3 regions of the Pseudomonas sp. AG1028 genome follow, and region 1 is predicted to be linked to each of the others. Evidence: predicted binding sites of a transcription regulator. Region 1 holds the regulator's gene; each other region holds the start of a gene.
The links. The regulator sigma-54, encoded in region 1, starts transcription at its own class of promoters, with help from an activator protein. The targets are predictions, from matches to a motif close to ANTGGCATNNANNTTGCTNT.
Positions count from the first base shown of each region.

Region 2: nirB (nitrite reductase large subunit NirB) is a predicted target of sigma-54. The motif match lies at 2,402-2,421, and genes of this name have one in related genera.
Region 3: glnK (P-II family nitrogen regulator) is a predicted target of sigma-54. The motif match lies at 3,675-3,694, and genes of this name have one in related genera.

Region 1 covers NZ_VIVP01000001.1:200,496-205,529, reverse strand. The annotation lists gene FB481_RS00880 (HAD family hydrolase) at 1-284, shown strand, start outside; gene lptC (LPS export ABC transporter periplasmic protein LptC) at 294-863, shown strand; gene lptA (lipopolysaccharide transport periplasmic protein LptA) at 850-1,398, shown strand; gene lptB (LPS export ABC transporter ATP-binding protein) at 1,401-2,126, shown strand; gene FB481_RS00860 (RNA polymerase factor sigma-54) at 2,289-3,797, shown strand; gene hpf (ribosome hibernation-promoting factor, HPF/YfiA family) at 3,886-4,194, shown strand; gene ptsN (PTS IIA-like nitrogen regulatory protein PtsN) at 4,210-4,674, shown strand; gene rapZ (RNase adapter RapZ) at 4,691-5,034, shown strand, end outside.
Region 2 covers NZ_VIVP01000003.1:337,912-342,945, forward strand. The annotation lists gene ada (bifunctional DNA-binding transcriptional regulator/O6-methylguanine-DNA methyltransferase Ada) at 1-934, opposite strand, end outside; gene FB481_RS06795 (PA4780 family RIO1-like protein kinase) at 1,107-1,994, shown strand; gene nirB (nitrite reductase large subunit NirB) at 2,589-5,034, shown strand, end outside.
Region 3 covers NZ_VIVP01000003.1:170,290-175,323, reverse strand. The annotation lists gene FB481_RS06010 (secondary thiamine-phosphate synthase enzyme YjbQ) at 1-283, opposite strand, end outside; gene FB481_RS06005 (ammonium transporter) at 416-1,669, opposite strand; gene FB481_RS06000 (ammonium transporter) at 1,788-3,104, opposite strand; gene glnK (P-II family nitrogen regulator) at 3,145-3,483, opposite strand; gene FB481_RS05990 (accessory factor UbiK family protein) at 3,884-4,156, shown strand; gene FB481_RS05985 (YifB family Mg chelatase-like AAA ATPase) at 4,191-5,034, shown strand, end outside.

The DNA of each region.
Region 1 (5,034 bases):
TGTATCAGGGTCGCGAGGACAAGCTCGACGTGCTCGACGAGCTGCTCGCCGAACTGGGCCTGAGCTACGAGCAGGTCGCCTACTTGGGCGATGATCTGCCGGACCTGCCAGTGATTCGCCGCGTCGGCCTGGGTATGGCTGTGGCCAACGCCAACGAATTCGTTCGTGAGCATGCCCACGGCGTAACAAGCGCACGAGGCGGTGAAGGCGCTGCCCGTGAATTCTGTGAACTGATCATGCGCGGACAGGGCACGCTCGACGCCGCCCAGTCTGCCTACCTCTAGGGCCTGACAATGCTGCGCAAACTCCTCACTCCCGTTCTGCTGACCTTCGGCGCCCTGCTGGTGGTCGCGGCCGGCTATTGGAACATCAACCCGGACAGCTTTTCCGGTACACCGCAACACACCGGGCCAGAAAACCCGATCGACTTTTATGCGCTCAATGCGCGCAGCATTCAGTACCTGCCTGACGGTCGGGTGCAGAACGACATGACCAGCGAAAAGCTCGAGCACGTGCAGAGCACCGACACCACCCTGCTGACCGAGCCGCGCATGAACCTGTTTCGCGGCACCGACCTGCCGTGGAAGGTGCGCAGCGCCCGTGGCGAAGTCGGCCCTGACGGCAACGAAGTCGAGCTGATCGATCAGGTACGCGTCGAGCGCACGGACGAAAAGGGCCGCCCCACTATACTCACCACCAGCCGCCTGACCGTATTCCCACAGAAGGAATATGCGCAGACCCAGCAAGCCGTTAGAATCGACGCGGCCAATGGGGTGACCACGGCACAAGGAATGAAAGCGTACTTGAATGACGGCAGGATGATCCTGCAGTCCAACGTAAGAGGCCAGCATGAGGTTCGTTAAAACCCTCCCCCTACTTCTCAGCCTCGGCGCCACGCTTGGAAGCGTAAGCGCCTGGGCTCTGCCGAGTGACCGCGATCAGCCGATCCGCGTGCAGGCCGACAGCGCTGAACTGGACGACAAACAAGGCGTCGCGGTGTACCGCGGCGACGTGGTCATCACCCAGGGCACCATGAAGATCACCGGCGATACGGTGACCATCACCCAGAATGCCCAGGGCGATGTCGACGTGTTCACCTCGGTGGGCAAACCGGCCTATTACGAGCAGAAGCCGGCGGTCGACAAGCAGATCGTTAAGGCATACGGCCTGACCATCCAGTACTTCGCGGCCAATGAGCGCATCGTGCTGATCGACCAGGCCAAGGTCGTACAGGAAGGCAACACCTTTGAAGGCGAGAAGATCGTCTATGACACGCGCCGTCAGATCGTCAACGCTGGTCGCGCCACCGGCACCAACGTGTCGAGCCCGCGCCCACGCATCGACATGGTGATTCAGCCGCAGAAAAAGGCAGCCCCGGCTGCCGAGCAGGGCCAATAACCATGGCAACTTTGAAAGCCCAGCACCTGGCCAAGAGCTACAAGGGTCGCCAGGTTGTGCGCGACGTCAGTCTGAGCATCGACAGCGGCCAGATCGTCGGTCTGCTCGGTCCTAACGGCGCCGGCAAGACCACCTGCTTCTACATGATCGTCGGCCTGGTTCAGGCAGATCAGGGCCGCGTACTGATCGACGATCTGGACGTCAGCCATCAGCCGATGCACGGCCGCGCGCGCGCAGGGATCGGCTACCTGCCCCAGGAAGCCTCGATCTTTCGCAAACTCAGCGTCGCCGACAACATCATGGCGATCCTGGAAACCCGCAAGGACCTGAACCGCGAGCAGCGGTTGCAGGAGCTCGAAGGCCTGCTGCAGGAATTCCACATCACCCACATTCGCGACAACCTGGGCATGAGCCTCTCCGGCGGTGAACGTCGCCGGGTGGAAATCGCTCGCGCCCTGGCCACCTCGCCAAAATTCATCCTGCTGGACGAACCCTTCGCTGGCGTAGATCCGATTTCCGTCGGTGACATCAAGCAGATCATTCACCACCTCAAGGCCAAAGGCATTGGCGTGCTGATCACCGATCACAACGTGCGCGAAACCCTGGACATTTGCGAAACCGCCTACATCGTCAATGATGGTCAACTGATCGCCGAAGGCGATTCAGAGGCGATTCTCGCCAACCAGGTAGTCAAGGAAGTCTATCTGGGCCACGAATTCCGCCTCTAGCGGACAGCTCCTCATGATCCTTTGCAAAGGCCCGTTACCCTGGCGGCAACGAAATGGTAACAGGGCTAGGCAAAGCGCTCGGACTCAGGCATATAATTTGCTTCCTAGTGGCGCTTCGTCGCCCTGTCGTGGATTACGTACAGACGCCGGATAAGGTCTGCAATGAAACCATCGCTAGTCCTGAAAATGGGCCAGCAGCTGACGATGACACCGCAGCTGCAACAAGCCATTCGCCTGCTCCAACTGTCGACCCTGGACCTGCAACAGGAAATCCAGGAGGCGCTGGAATCCAACCCGATGCTGGAGCGTCAGGAAGAAGGCGAAGACTTCGACAATTCCGACCCGATGGCCGATGGCGCCGAAAGCGCCACCGCGACTGCTGCTCAGGAAGAAACCTTTCAGGAGCCGAGCTTCCAGGAAGCCCCACAAACCGTCGACAACCTGGAAGACGGCGAATGGGGCGAGCGCATTCCCAACGAGCTGCCGGTCGACACGGCGTGGGAAGACATCTATCAGACCAGCGCCAGCAGTCTGCCCAGCAACGACGATGATGAATGGGACTTCACTACCCGTACGTCCTCAGGTGAGAGCCTGCAGAGCCACATGCTCTGGCAACTCAACCTCGCGCCCATGTCCGACAAGGACCGCCTGATCGCCGTCACGATCATCGACTGCATCAACGACCAAGGCTACCTGGAAGAAACTCTCGAGGAAATCGTCGACTCCTTCGATCCGGAGCTGGACGTCGAGCTGGATGAAGTCGAAGCCGTGCTGCGCCGCATCCAGCAGTTCGAGCCCTCGGGAATCGGTGCGCGGGATCTGCGCGAATGCCTGCTCCTGCAACTGCGCCAGCTGCCTGCCTCCACGCCCTGGCTCAAGGAAGCACAGCGCCTGACCAGTGATTACCTGGATCTGCTCGGCAACCGTGACTACAGCCAGCTGATGCGCCGCATGAAGCTCAAGGAAGATGAGCTGCGCCCGGTCATTGAGCTGATCCAAAGCCTCAACCCCCGCCCAGGCTCGCAGATCGAATCCAGCGAGCCGGAATACGTGGTGCCGGACGTGATCGTGCGCAAGCACAACGACCGCTGGCTGGTCGAGCTCAATCAGGAAGCCATGCCACGCCTGCGCGTCAACGCCCAGTACGCCGGCTTCGTGAAGCGCGCCGACTCCAGTGCCGACAACACCTTCATGCGCAATCAGTTGCAGGAAGCACGTTGGTTCATCAAGAGTCTGCAGAGCCGCAACGAAACCCTAATGAAGGTCGCCACGCAGATCGTCGAACACCAGCGCGGTTTCCTCGACTACGGCGACGAAGCAATGAAGCCTCTCGTGCTGCACGACATCGCCGAGGCGGTGGGCATGCACGAGTCGACCATCTCCCGCGTCACCACCCAGAAATACATGCATACCCCGCGTGGCATTTACGAGCTGAAATACTTCTTCTCCAGCCACGTCAGCACCTCCGAAGGCGGCGAATGTTCGTCGACCGCGATCCGCGCGATCATCAAAAAACTGGTCGCAGCGGAAAATGCGAAAAAGCCATTGAGCGACAGCAAGATCGCTGGTTTACTGGAAGCACAGGGCATTCAAGTGGCGCGCCGCACAGTCGCCAAGTACCGTGAATCGCTCGGTATAGCGCCTTCGAGCGAACGCAAGCGACTGATGTAAGGGAGCCCTTGTAGCGAAAGCGACGCCCCAGTGTTCCTGCGGTGGGTTCGATACCCGCCACTCACACACGGCAACAAGGAGAAGCGGTATGCAAGTCAACATCAGTGGACACCAGCTGGATGTGACAGACGCACTACGCAGCTACATCGAAGAGAAGCTCGAGCGCCTCGAGCGGCACTTCGACAAGATCACCAATGTGCAGGTCATCCTGGAGGTCGAGAAACTCAAGCAGAAAGTCGAAGCCACCTTGCACATCGCAGGAGGCGAAGTGGTGGCCAATGCCGAGCACGACGACATGTACGCAGCCATCGATCTACTCACCGACAAACTCGATCGCCAACTTATCAAGCACAAGGAAAAACAGCTCGATCGCCAGCAGGGCGCAATGGCCCGCTGAGTTCGTCCTTCTCCTATGATCCGACTTGAAACCATCCTGACCCCCGGCCGTTCCCTGGTGAACGTGCCGGGCGGCAGCAAGAAGCGTGTCCTCGAACAGATAGCCAGCGTAATCGCGCGTGACCTGCCCGATCTCGACGGCCAGATCATCTATGAAAGCCTGATTGCCCGCGAGAAGCTTGGCTCCACCGGCTTCGGCAATGGCATCGCCATTCCCCACTGCCGCCTGCCCGGTTGCAGTACGCCGATTAGCGCGCTGCTCAAGCTGAGCACTGCCGTCGACTTCGATGCCATCGACGGCGCCCCTGTCGACCTGCTCTTCGTGCTGCTGGTACCCGAAGCGGCCACCGACGAGCACCTCGAGCTGCTGCGCCAGATCGCCAGCATGTTCGACCGCGAGGATGTCCGCGAACGGCTTCGCCAGGCTCAAGACAGCGAATCCCTATACCAGACCGTCGTCGACGTCCAGAACGGCCAATAGCCTGCGAGGGTGAGCCATGCGCCTGATCATCGTCAGTGGTCGCTCCGGTTCGGGCAAGAGCACGGCGCTCGACGTGCTCGAAGACAACGGTTTCTATTGCATCGACAACCTGCCGGCCGGCCTGCTACCCGAGCTGGCAGAACGCGCACTGCCCCATTCCGAACTTCTGCATCCGCAAGTGGCCGTGTCCATCGATGCGCGCAACCTGCCCAGCCAGCTCAGGCGCTTCTCCGAACTGCTAGACGAGGTCCGCTCACGCAATATCCAGTGCGACGTGCTGTACCTCGACGCCAGCGAAGAAACCCTGCTCAAGCGTTTCTCAGAGACGCGTCGCCGGCACCCGCTGACCAATGACCAGCG
Region 2 (5,034 bases), on a different contig from region 1:
GGCAGGGCACTAACAGGCCCAGCGGGTTGCTTGCACAGGCGCGGGCGACGGCTCGCGGGTGGCTGGCGAGTTCGGCAGCCAGTTGCCCATAGGTGCGTGTCTGCCCGACGGGAATGGCGCGCAGGGCCTGCCAGACGCGCTGTTGGAAGGCCGTGCCGCGCAGATCCAGCGGCAGCTTGGCGGCGCGCTCTGGCTCGTGCAGTTGCTGCAGTACCTCGTTTAACCAATCTTGCAGTTGCCCGTCATCGGCTTGCAGGCTGGCCGCCGGGAAACGTTGGCGCAGCTCGGCTTCCAGCGTATCCGTCGCATCGCCGAACAGCAGGGCGCACAGCCCTTTGTCGCTGCTGGCCAATAGCAGATGGCCGAGCGGGCAGGGCACCACGGCCACGCGAAGCATCTCGCCCTTCGAGCCCTGGCGCCGCCTTGCCAGGGCTACGCCGTCGGTTTGCTCATAAAGGCTGCGGGTATTGCTGTAGCCGGTGTCCAGCGCCGCTTCGAGTACCGATCGGGCGCCCGGCAGGTTGGCGGCCAGGCGTTCGCGCTGGCGGGCGCTGGCCCAGGCCCTGGGCGTCAGGCCGGTGCGCGCCTTGAAGGCGCGGGCCAGGTGCGAGGCGGACAAACCGATGCGCGCCGCCAGCGTTTCCAGTGTGAGCGGCTTGTCGGCCTTGTCGAGCAGACGGCAGGCCGCCGTTACCAGTTCGTCGAGCTGTTCGGCGGGGCTTGCACCCTGGGGCGTGCAGCGCTTGCAGGGTCGGTATCCCGCCGCTTCTGCCTGCGCCGGGCCGTCATGGAAACTGACGTTGTCACGGCGTGGTCGACGCGCCGGGCAACTGGGCCGGCAATAGATACCGGTCGAGCGCACGGCGAAGACGAATTGACCATCCTGGGCGGCGTCGCGCTCGCACACGGCTTGCCAACGGCGTTCTTCGGACATGTCGATCTCCTGTAACGGTATCTGGATTGTCGGTATCCGCCGGCGTGGGCGCCAGTGCCAATCGCGCTTTCAAAGCCGATCGTCCGGCGCATTTTCCCCATGGGCTGGGCGCTGCCCCAGGATTGCCGTATAAAAGGGCCGCATAGCCCACCGAGGACCCCAATAAAAGCTGATGAAGACGCCAAAACGCATTGAGCCCCTGGTCGAGGACGGCCTGGTGGACGAGGTGATTCGCCCTTTGATGAGCGGCAAGGAAGCAGCGGTCTACGTGGTGCGTTGCGGTTCCGAGTTGCGTTGTGCCAAGGTCTACAAGGAGGCCAACAAGCGCGGGTTCCGCCAGGCCGCCGAGTATCAGGAGGGCCGCAAGGTACGCAACAGCCGCGATGCCCGGGCCATGGCCAAGGGCTCCAAGCACGGGCGCAAGAACCAGGAGGAGAACTGGCAGAACGCCGAGGTGGCGGCCCTGTTTCGTCTGGCCAATGCCGGCGTGCGGGTGCCCAAGCCCTACGACTTCCTCGATGGCGTGCTGCTGATGGAGCTGGTCACCGATGGCGAGGGCGACGTGGCGCCGCGCCTCAATGATGTCGACCTGCACCCCGAGGACGCCCGCGAATTTCACGCCTTCATGATCGAAGAAATCGTCAAGATGCTGTGTGCCGGTCTGGTGCACGGCGACCTGTCGGAATTCAACGTGCTGCTTGGCCCGGAGGGCCCGGTGATTATCGACCTGCCCCAGGCGGTGGATGCGGCGGGCAACAACCACGCCTTCAAGATGCTCGAGCGTGACGTCGGCAACATGGCGGCCTACTTCGGCCAGTTTGCCCCGGAGCTCAAGTACAGCAAGTACGCCAAGGAAATGTGGGCGCTCTATGAAGAAGGCAAGCTGACGCCACAAAGCGTGCTTACTGGTGAATTCAAGGACTCGGAAGACGAAGCTGACGTCGACGCGGTGATGCGCGAGATCAAGGCCGCCCTGGCCGATGAAGCACGCCGCCAGGCTGCGCTGAATGCCGAAGACGAGCCCAAGGATCGCGAACCGCCACCACCGTGGGAGCGTTGACAGGCGACATGCTGTTACCTGGCGCCTAGCCGGCATTCTGCGGCTTTGGCTTCTAGGTGGAGGAAGCTGCCGGTGAGCGGAACACTTTTGTAGGAGCGGCTTTAGCCGCGAGCTCGTTGTTTGCCTTGATAAAAAGCTCGGGGCTAAAGCCCCTCCTACGCGTTACGCGAACGGCCGCTATTGCCTTGAAGTGACCATAGGCCTGGCGAGACGCCTCCAGCGCCGATCCGGACTTGCTCCCGAGTTCATGGGCAATGGCCGAGCGTAGTGAGGCGCGCTCTGCCTGCTCTGAAATGGTGAGCTTCGGCGTCGGTCGCCTCATATTGGTTCGTGACGGTCGCCGGCATTTCCTCTCATCAAAGGGCTGAAAGCCCCGTCCCTACTGTCCCTTCGGACATTCGAGAAGTCCTGGCATGCAACCTGCTATCGACCTTGTGCACCCATCAACAATGGGGCCTGTGAGCAGGCCATGACCTGACGCTCACCCCACATCACCGAATCCAAGGCAAAGACGCCTGAAGCTGACAACAGCTCCAGGCGTCTTTTTTTTGCGTTGCAGAAAACCGTGTTAGCGCAGCAGACAGAGGGCAGGCTATGAATTCCATCGTCACATCGATCAAGCGCGAGACCCTGATCGTCATCGGCAACGGCATGGTCGGCCACCACTGTATCGAGCAGTTGATCGCCAGTGGCGCGCTGCACCGTTATCAGGTGCACGTCTACGGCGAAGAGCTGCAGCGCGCCTATGACCGCGTACACCTGTCCGAATACTTCTCCGGCAAGGACGCCGAAGCCCTTGCCCTCGGCGAGGCCGATCTCTATGCCCGCAACGGCGTGCATCTGCACCTTGGTGAGCCGGTGCTGGAGATCGACCGGCAGAAGCGCGAAGTGGTCACCAGCCAGGGGCGTCGTGGCTACGACCGTCTGGTGCTGGCCACCGGGTCCTATCCGTTCGTGCCGCCGATCCCCGGTGCCGAAGGTAACTCGCGCCTGGTCTACCGCACCCTGGACGATCTCGACGGCATCCGCGCCGCCGCTGCGGGCGCGCGCCGCGGTGTGGTGGTCGGCGGCGGCTTGCTCGGCCTGGAGGCGGCCAATGCGCTGAAATCCCTTGGCCTGGAAGCTCATGTGGTGGAGTTCGCGCCACGCCTGATGCCGGTACAGCTGGATGTTGACGGTGGCGACGCACTGCGGGCGCGTATCGAGGCGTTGGGCGTGGGCGTGCATCTGTCACGCGCCACCCAGGAAATCGTCATCGGTGAGGAATACGCCTACCGTATGAATTTCAATGACGGTGAGTACCTGGAAACCGACCTGATCGTGTTCTCCGCCGGCATTCGCCCCCAGGACGCCCTGGGCCGCGCCGCCGGCCTGGACATCGCCCCGCGGGGCGGCGTGGTGGTCGATAACGACTGCCGCACCAGTGACCCGGCGATCCATGCCATCGGCGAATGCGCGTCCTGGAACGGCACGGTATTCGGCCTGGTGGCGCCCGGCTACAGCATGGCTCGCGCCGTGGCCGCGCAACTGGCCGGTGAGCCCCATGAACTGTTCACCGGCGCCGATATGTCGACCAAGCTCAAGCTGCTGGGCGTCGATGTCGGCTCCATCGGCGATGCCCACGGGGCCACGCCGGGCGCCAGGAGCTACCGCTACATCGACGAAGCCAACGCCAGCTACCGCCGCCTGGTGGTCTCGGCGGATGGCCAGCGGGTCATCGGCGCGGTGCTGGTCGGCGACAACAGCTATTACGACACCCTGCTGCAGTACGCTCAGAACGGCATCAAGCTGCCGGCCGATCCGTCGAGCCTGATCCTGCCGTTGTCCGACGGTGCGCCGACCCTGGGCGCCGATGCGTTGCCGGATACCGCGACCATCTGCTCCTGCCACAACGTCAGCAAGGGTGCGGTGTGCTGCCAGGTCGACGCGGGCATCACCGACCTCGGCGAGCTCAAAGCCATCACCAAGGCTGGCAGCGGTTGCGGCGGCTGCAGCGCGCTGCTCAAGCAGGTCTTCGAGCACGAGCTGAGCGCCCGCGGCGTGGCGGTCGACAAGAGCCTCTGCGAGCACTTCGCCCACACCCGCCAGGAGCTGTACGCCATCGTCCGCGTGGAGGGCGTGCTCAGTTTCGATGAACTGCTGGCCAAGCATGGCCGCGGCCACACCGGCTGCGACATCTGCAAGCCGGCGGTGGGCTCGATCCTCGCCTCGTGCTGGAACCAGCCGATCACCGACCCGGCGCTGATTCCGCTGCAGGACACCAACGACACCTTCATGGCCAACATGCAGAAGAACGGTACCTATTCGGTGGTGCCGCGCATTCCCGGCGGCGAGATCACCCCGGACGGCCTGCTGGCCATCGGCGCCGTGGCGAAGAAATACGACCTCTACACCAAGATCACCGGCGGACAGCGCATCGACCTGTTCGGCGCGCAATTGCATGAGTTGCCGGACATCTGGGGCGAATTGATCGCCGCCGGCTTCGAAACCGGCCACGCCTACGGCAAGTCGCTGCGCACCGTGAAGTCCTGCGTGGGCAGCACCTGGTGCCGCTACGGCGTACAGGACAGCGTCGGCATGGCGCTGCGCCTGGAGGACCGCTACAAGGGCCTGCGCGCGCCGCACAAGATCAAGTTCGCGGTCAGCGGCTGCACCCGCGAGTGCGCCGAAGCGCAGAGCAAGGACATCGGCGTGATCGCCACCGACAAAGGCTGGAACCTCTACGTGTGCGGCAACGGCGGCATGCGCCCGCGGCATGCCGAGCTGTTCGCCACCGACCTGGACGACGAGGCGCTGATCCGCACCATCGACCGCGTGCTGATGTTCTACATCCGCACTGCCGACAAGCTGCAGCGCACCTCGGTATGGCGCGAGTCGCTGGAGGGCGGACTGGATTACCTCAAGGCGGTGATCCTCGACGACAGCCTCAACCTGGCCGCTGAGCTGGAGGCGCAGATGCAACTGGTGGTCGACCGCTACGAATGCGAATGGGCGGGCGCCCTCAAGGACCCGGAGAAGCTCAAGCGCTTCCGCACCTTCG
Region 3 (5,034 bases), on a different contig from region 1:
TCGACTTGAAATGCGCCGGCAGATCATCCGGGCCTTCGTCGCAGTGCTCAAAGCCTGTCGCATCCTCGGGGACGAGGCGGCGAAAGAAGCGTTCGAAGTCGCGGCGTACCGCAGGGTCCGCATTCTCGTTGACCGTCAGGGACGCCGAGGTGTGCTGCAGCCACAGGTGTAACAGACCCACCCTGTAGCTCGCCAGTTCCGGTAATGCATCCAGCAGTTCATCGGTCACCAGGTGGAAGCCTCGCGCCCGTGGACGCAGGGTGATCAGCCGTTGCTGCCACATGCTCGTCGCCCTCGTTTTTCAACGCGCGCATTCTAGCGTGCCGGACAAAAAAGCAAAGGGCGCCTGAGCGCCCTTTTGCCGGTGTTGACCATCATTTTTACTGATGATGGTCGGCGCCCTGCGCCTCCCCCATCATTTCTTGCCGGTGAACTCGGGATAGGCTTCCATGCCGCACTCGACCAGGTCGACGCCCTCGTACTCTTCCTCCTCGGAAACCCGCAGACCGGCGACCACCTTGATGATGCTCCAGACGATCAGGCTGGCGATGAACACCCAGGCGAAGATGCAGGCGATGCCCAGCAGCTGCGCGCCCAGGCTGGCTTCCGGGTTGGTCAGGCAGACCGCCAGGGTGCCCCAGATGCCCGCCGCGCCGTGTACGGAGATGGCGCCGACCGGGTCATCGATCTTGATCTTGTCGAAGCCGACGATGGCGAACACCACCAGCACGCCGCCCACACCGCCGATCAGGGTGGCCTGCAGCGCGGTCGGCGTCAGCGGCTCGGCGGTGATCGACACCAGGCCGGCCAGCGCACCGTTGATCGCCATGGTCAGGTCGGCCTTGCCGAACAGGATGCGTGCCACGATCAGCGCGGCGATCAGGCCGCCGGCCGCTGCCATGTTGGTGTTGACGAACACCTGGGCCACCGCGTTGGCGTCCTCGATGGTGCTCATCTTCAGCTGCGAGCCACCGTTGAAGCCGAACCAACCCATCCACAGGATGAACATGCCCAGAGTTGCCAGCGGCAGGTTGGCGCCCGGAATGGCGTTGACTTGGCCGTTGGCGCCGTACTTGCCCTTGCGCGCACCGAGCAGAATCACCCCGGCCAGGGCCGCGGCGGCGCCGGCCATGTGCACCACGCTGGAGCCGGCGAAGTCGAGGAAACCGGCCGCGTCGAGGAAGCCACCGCCCCATTTCCAGAAGCCCTGCACGGGGTAGATGACGGCGGTCATCACCACCGCGAAGGCGATGAACGACCAGAGTTTCATGCGCTCGGCCACCGCGCCGGAAACGATCGACATGCAGGTGGCGGCGAACACGATCTGGAAGAAGAAGTCCGAGCGGGCGGCGTAGTAGGGGGCATCTTCGTCACCGGCCAGTACCGACTCGACGGTGTTTTCGTCACCGATCAGAAAACCGAAGCTCGGCAGGACGCCGCCCTCGGGGCTGGAATACATGATGTAGTAGCCGATCAGCAGATACATGATGCAGGCGATGGCGAACAGCGCCACGTTCTTGGCGAGAATCTCGGTGGTGTTCTTGGCCCGAACCAGACCCGCCTCGAGCATGGCGAAGCCGGCGGCCATCCACATGACGAGGGCGCCGCAAATCAGGAAGTAGAAGGTATCGAAACCGTACTGCAGAGCAGTCAGTGCTGTGTTGTCCATTTTTTATTCACCTCAGGCCGTTGCGCAGGGGGGTGCGCTGTGCGGTCGAGGCGCCCGGGTTGGCTCCGGGCGCACTCCGTGTGCTGTCGGCCCGCCACAGTCAGCGGGCCGCTGGTACTTACAGGATGTAGCCGCGCTCGTTGTGCTGAGCCAGGTCGAGGCCGACCGACTCTTCTTCTTCGGTCACGCGCAGGCCCATCACGGCATCGATGATCTTGAGGATCACGAAGGTGACGACGGCGGTGTAGATCACGGTGACGGCGACGCCCTTGAACTGAATCCACAGTTGCAGGCCGATGTTTTCGACCTCACCGAAACCGCCCAGGGCCGGGGCTGCGAAGGCACCGGTCAGTAGCGCGCCGACGATACCGCCCACACCGTGCACGCCGAACACGTCCAGCGAGTCGTCGTAGCCGAGCTTGCGCTTGAGGCTGGTGGCGCAGAAGAAGCAGATCACGCCGGAAGCCAGGCCGATGATCATCGCGCCCATCGGGCCGACGGTGCCGGCAGCCGGAGTGATGGCGACCAGGCCGGCAACCACGCCGGAGGCGATGCCCAGCGCACTCGGTTTGCCGTGGGCGACCCACTCGGCGAACATCCAGGCCAGGGCCGCAGCAGCGGTGGCGATCTGGGTGACCAGCATGGCCATGCCCGCAGTCTGGTCAGCCGCGGCAGCGGAGCCGGCGTTGAAGCCGAACCAGCCGACCCACAGCATCGCCGCGCCGATCAGGGTGTAGCCCAGGTTGTGCGGCGCCATGGCCACGCTCGGGAAGCCCTTGCGCTTGCCCAGCACGATGCACGCCACCAGACCGGCGATACCGGCGTTGATGTGCACCACGGTGCCGCCCGCGAAGTCGAGCACGCCCCAGTCCCACATCAGGGCACCGTCACCACTCCAGACCATGTGCGCGATAGGCGCGTAGACCAGGGTGAACCACACGGTCATGAACACCAGCATCGCGGAGAACTTCATGCGCTCGGCGAAGGCACCGACGATCAGCGCCGGGGTGATGATGGCGAAGGTCATCTGGAAGGTAATGAATACGCTTTCCGGGAAGGCCGAGGTCAGCGATTCCTTGGTCAGGTTGCCGAGGAACATGTTGCCCAAGCCGCCCACGAAGGAGCTGAAGTTGGTGACGCCGGCTTCCATCCCGGTGGTGTCGAACGCCAGGCTGTAGCCGTAGGCGAACCACAACAGGGACATCAACGCGGTGATGGCGAAGCACTGCATCATCACCGACAGCACGTTCTTGGAACGCACCATGCCGGCGTAGAACAGTGCTAGGCCTGGAATGGTCATGAACAGCACCAGCGCGGTGGCCGTCAGCATCCAGGCCGTGTCACCGGAATTCAGGGTTTTCTCCTGAGCCATGACCAGGCTTGGGAAAAACAGGGACGAAAGGGCTCCAAGCCCTGCGATTTTTCGCAGAGTCATGATTTAACTCCTGGGACGTTAAGGGGGTAGGGGCGGAGCTTTAGATCGCGTCGGTATCGGTTTCGCCGGTACGGATGCGGATCGCCTGTTCCAGGTTTACGACGAAAATCTTGCCGTCACCGATCTTGCCGGTGTTGGCGGCCTTGGTGATGGCCTCGATGACGCGGTCCAGCTGATCGTCGGCGATAGCCACGTCGATCTTCACCTTGGGCAGGAAATCGACGACATACTCGGCGCCGCGATACAGCTCGGTATGACCCTTCTGACGACCGAAGCCTTTCACTTCGGTGACGGTGATGCCTTGCACCCCGATTTCCGACAGCGATTCGCGGACGTCGTCCAGCTTGAACGGCTTGATGATGGCAGTGACTAGTTTCATGAAACTCTCTCCCGTGTAAGGTGGACTTGCCCCAGGAATTGTTACCCCGGCCCAAGTCTAAGCTCAGTGTCTGGCTTTTGTATGCATCGGTTGCCAAGACGGGCTGATCCGATACCACCGACTGCTCCCGGTGAACCACGTCCGCCCGCTCGCGACATCCGAACCGCATCGGTGCATGGGTCATGAGCCTCTAAGCAGAAATCTTGCCAATACCGGCAAAACGCCGCTTTTCAGGAACTTACGGGCCTGCAGGCGGTTGTGATCGGCGTCACGCGAAAGCCATCGCACCAGAAGAGCGCCAAACCGCACCGCGTCACGCACACCATTGGTGCAAGGTCACTGTACCGGTGGGCAAAAACCGGCGTGCTACACTGCCGCCAACTCATTCTGGAAGGTTCCCATGCTGCCACCCAAAGCGTTGCTCGATGCCCTCAGCAGCCAGGCCAGTCGCCTGCTCAGCGGTGACAACCCACTGCCCCGCAGTGAAATCGAAGCCCAGCTCAAGGCACTGCTGCAGAGCAGCTTCAGCAAGCTGGATCTGGTCAGCCGCGAAGAATTCGACAGCCAGATGATCGTGCTGGCCCGCACCCGCGCGCGCCTCGAAGCGCTGGAAGCCAAGGTCGCCGAACTGGAAACGCGCACCGCAACGACGCAACACGCCCCGGCCGAGTAATCCGCTCGGCCGGCAGACGATCAAGGAGTGATCGATGTCATTGGCCATAGTCCACAGCCGCGCTCAGATCGGCGTCGATGCACCCAGCGTTACGGTCGAAGCGCACCTGGCCAACGGCCTGCCCTCCCTGGCGCTGGTCGGCCTGCCGGAAACCGCCGTCAAGGAATCCAAGGACCGCGTACGCAGCGCCATCCTCAACTGCGCCCTGGACTTTCCGCCACGCCGCATCACCCTCAATCTCGCGCCGGCAGATCTGCCCAAGGATGGCGGCCGCTTTGATCTGGCTATCGCCCTGGGCATCCTCGCCGCCAGTGGCCAGTTACCCGCCGAATCCCTGACCAGTCTGGAATGCCTCGGCGAGCTCGCGCTCTCGGGAGCGATCCGCCCGGTGCAGGGCGTGCTGCCCGCCGCGCTGGCCGCCCGACAAGCCGGTCGCACTCTGGTGGTGCCAAAGGAAAACGCCGAGGAAGCCAGCCTGGCTACCGGCCTCAGCGTGCTGGCGGTCGAGCACCTGCTGGAACTGGTCGCCCACCTCAATGGCCAAACACCCCTGTCGCCCTACCAGCCCCAGGGTTTGCTGCGCCACACCCAACCCTATCCGGACCTGGCCGAAGTACAGGGCCAGATCGCCGCCAAACGCGCGCTGCTGGTGGCGGCTGCAGGAAATCACAACCTGCTGCTGAGTGGCCCCCCGGGCACCGGCAAAACGCTGCTGGCCAGTCGCCTGCCCGGTCTGCTGCCGCCACTGACCGAAGAGGAAGCCCTGCAGGTCGCCGCGATTCGCTCGGTGGCCAGCCACACGCCGCTGCAGAGCTGGCCGCAAAGGCCATTTCGCCATCCGCACCACAGCGCATCCGGGCCGGCCCTGGTGGGTGGCG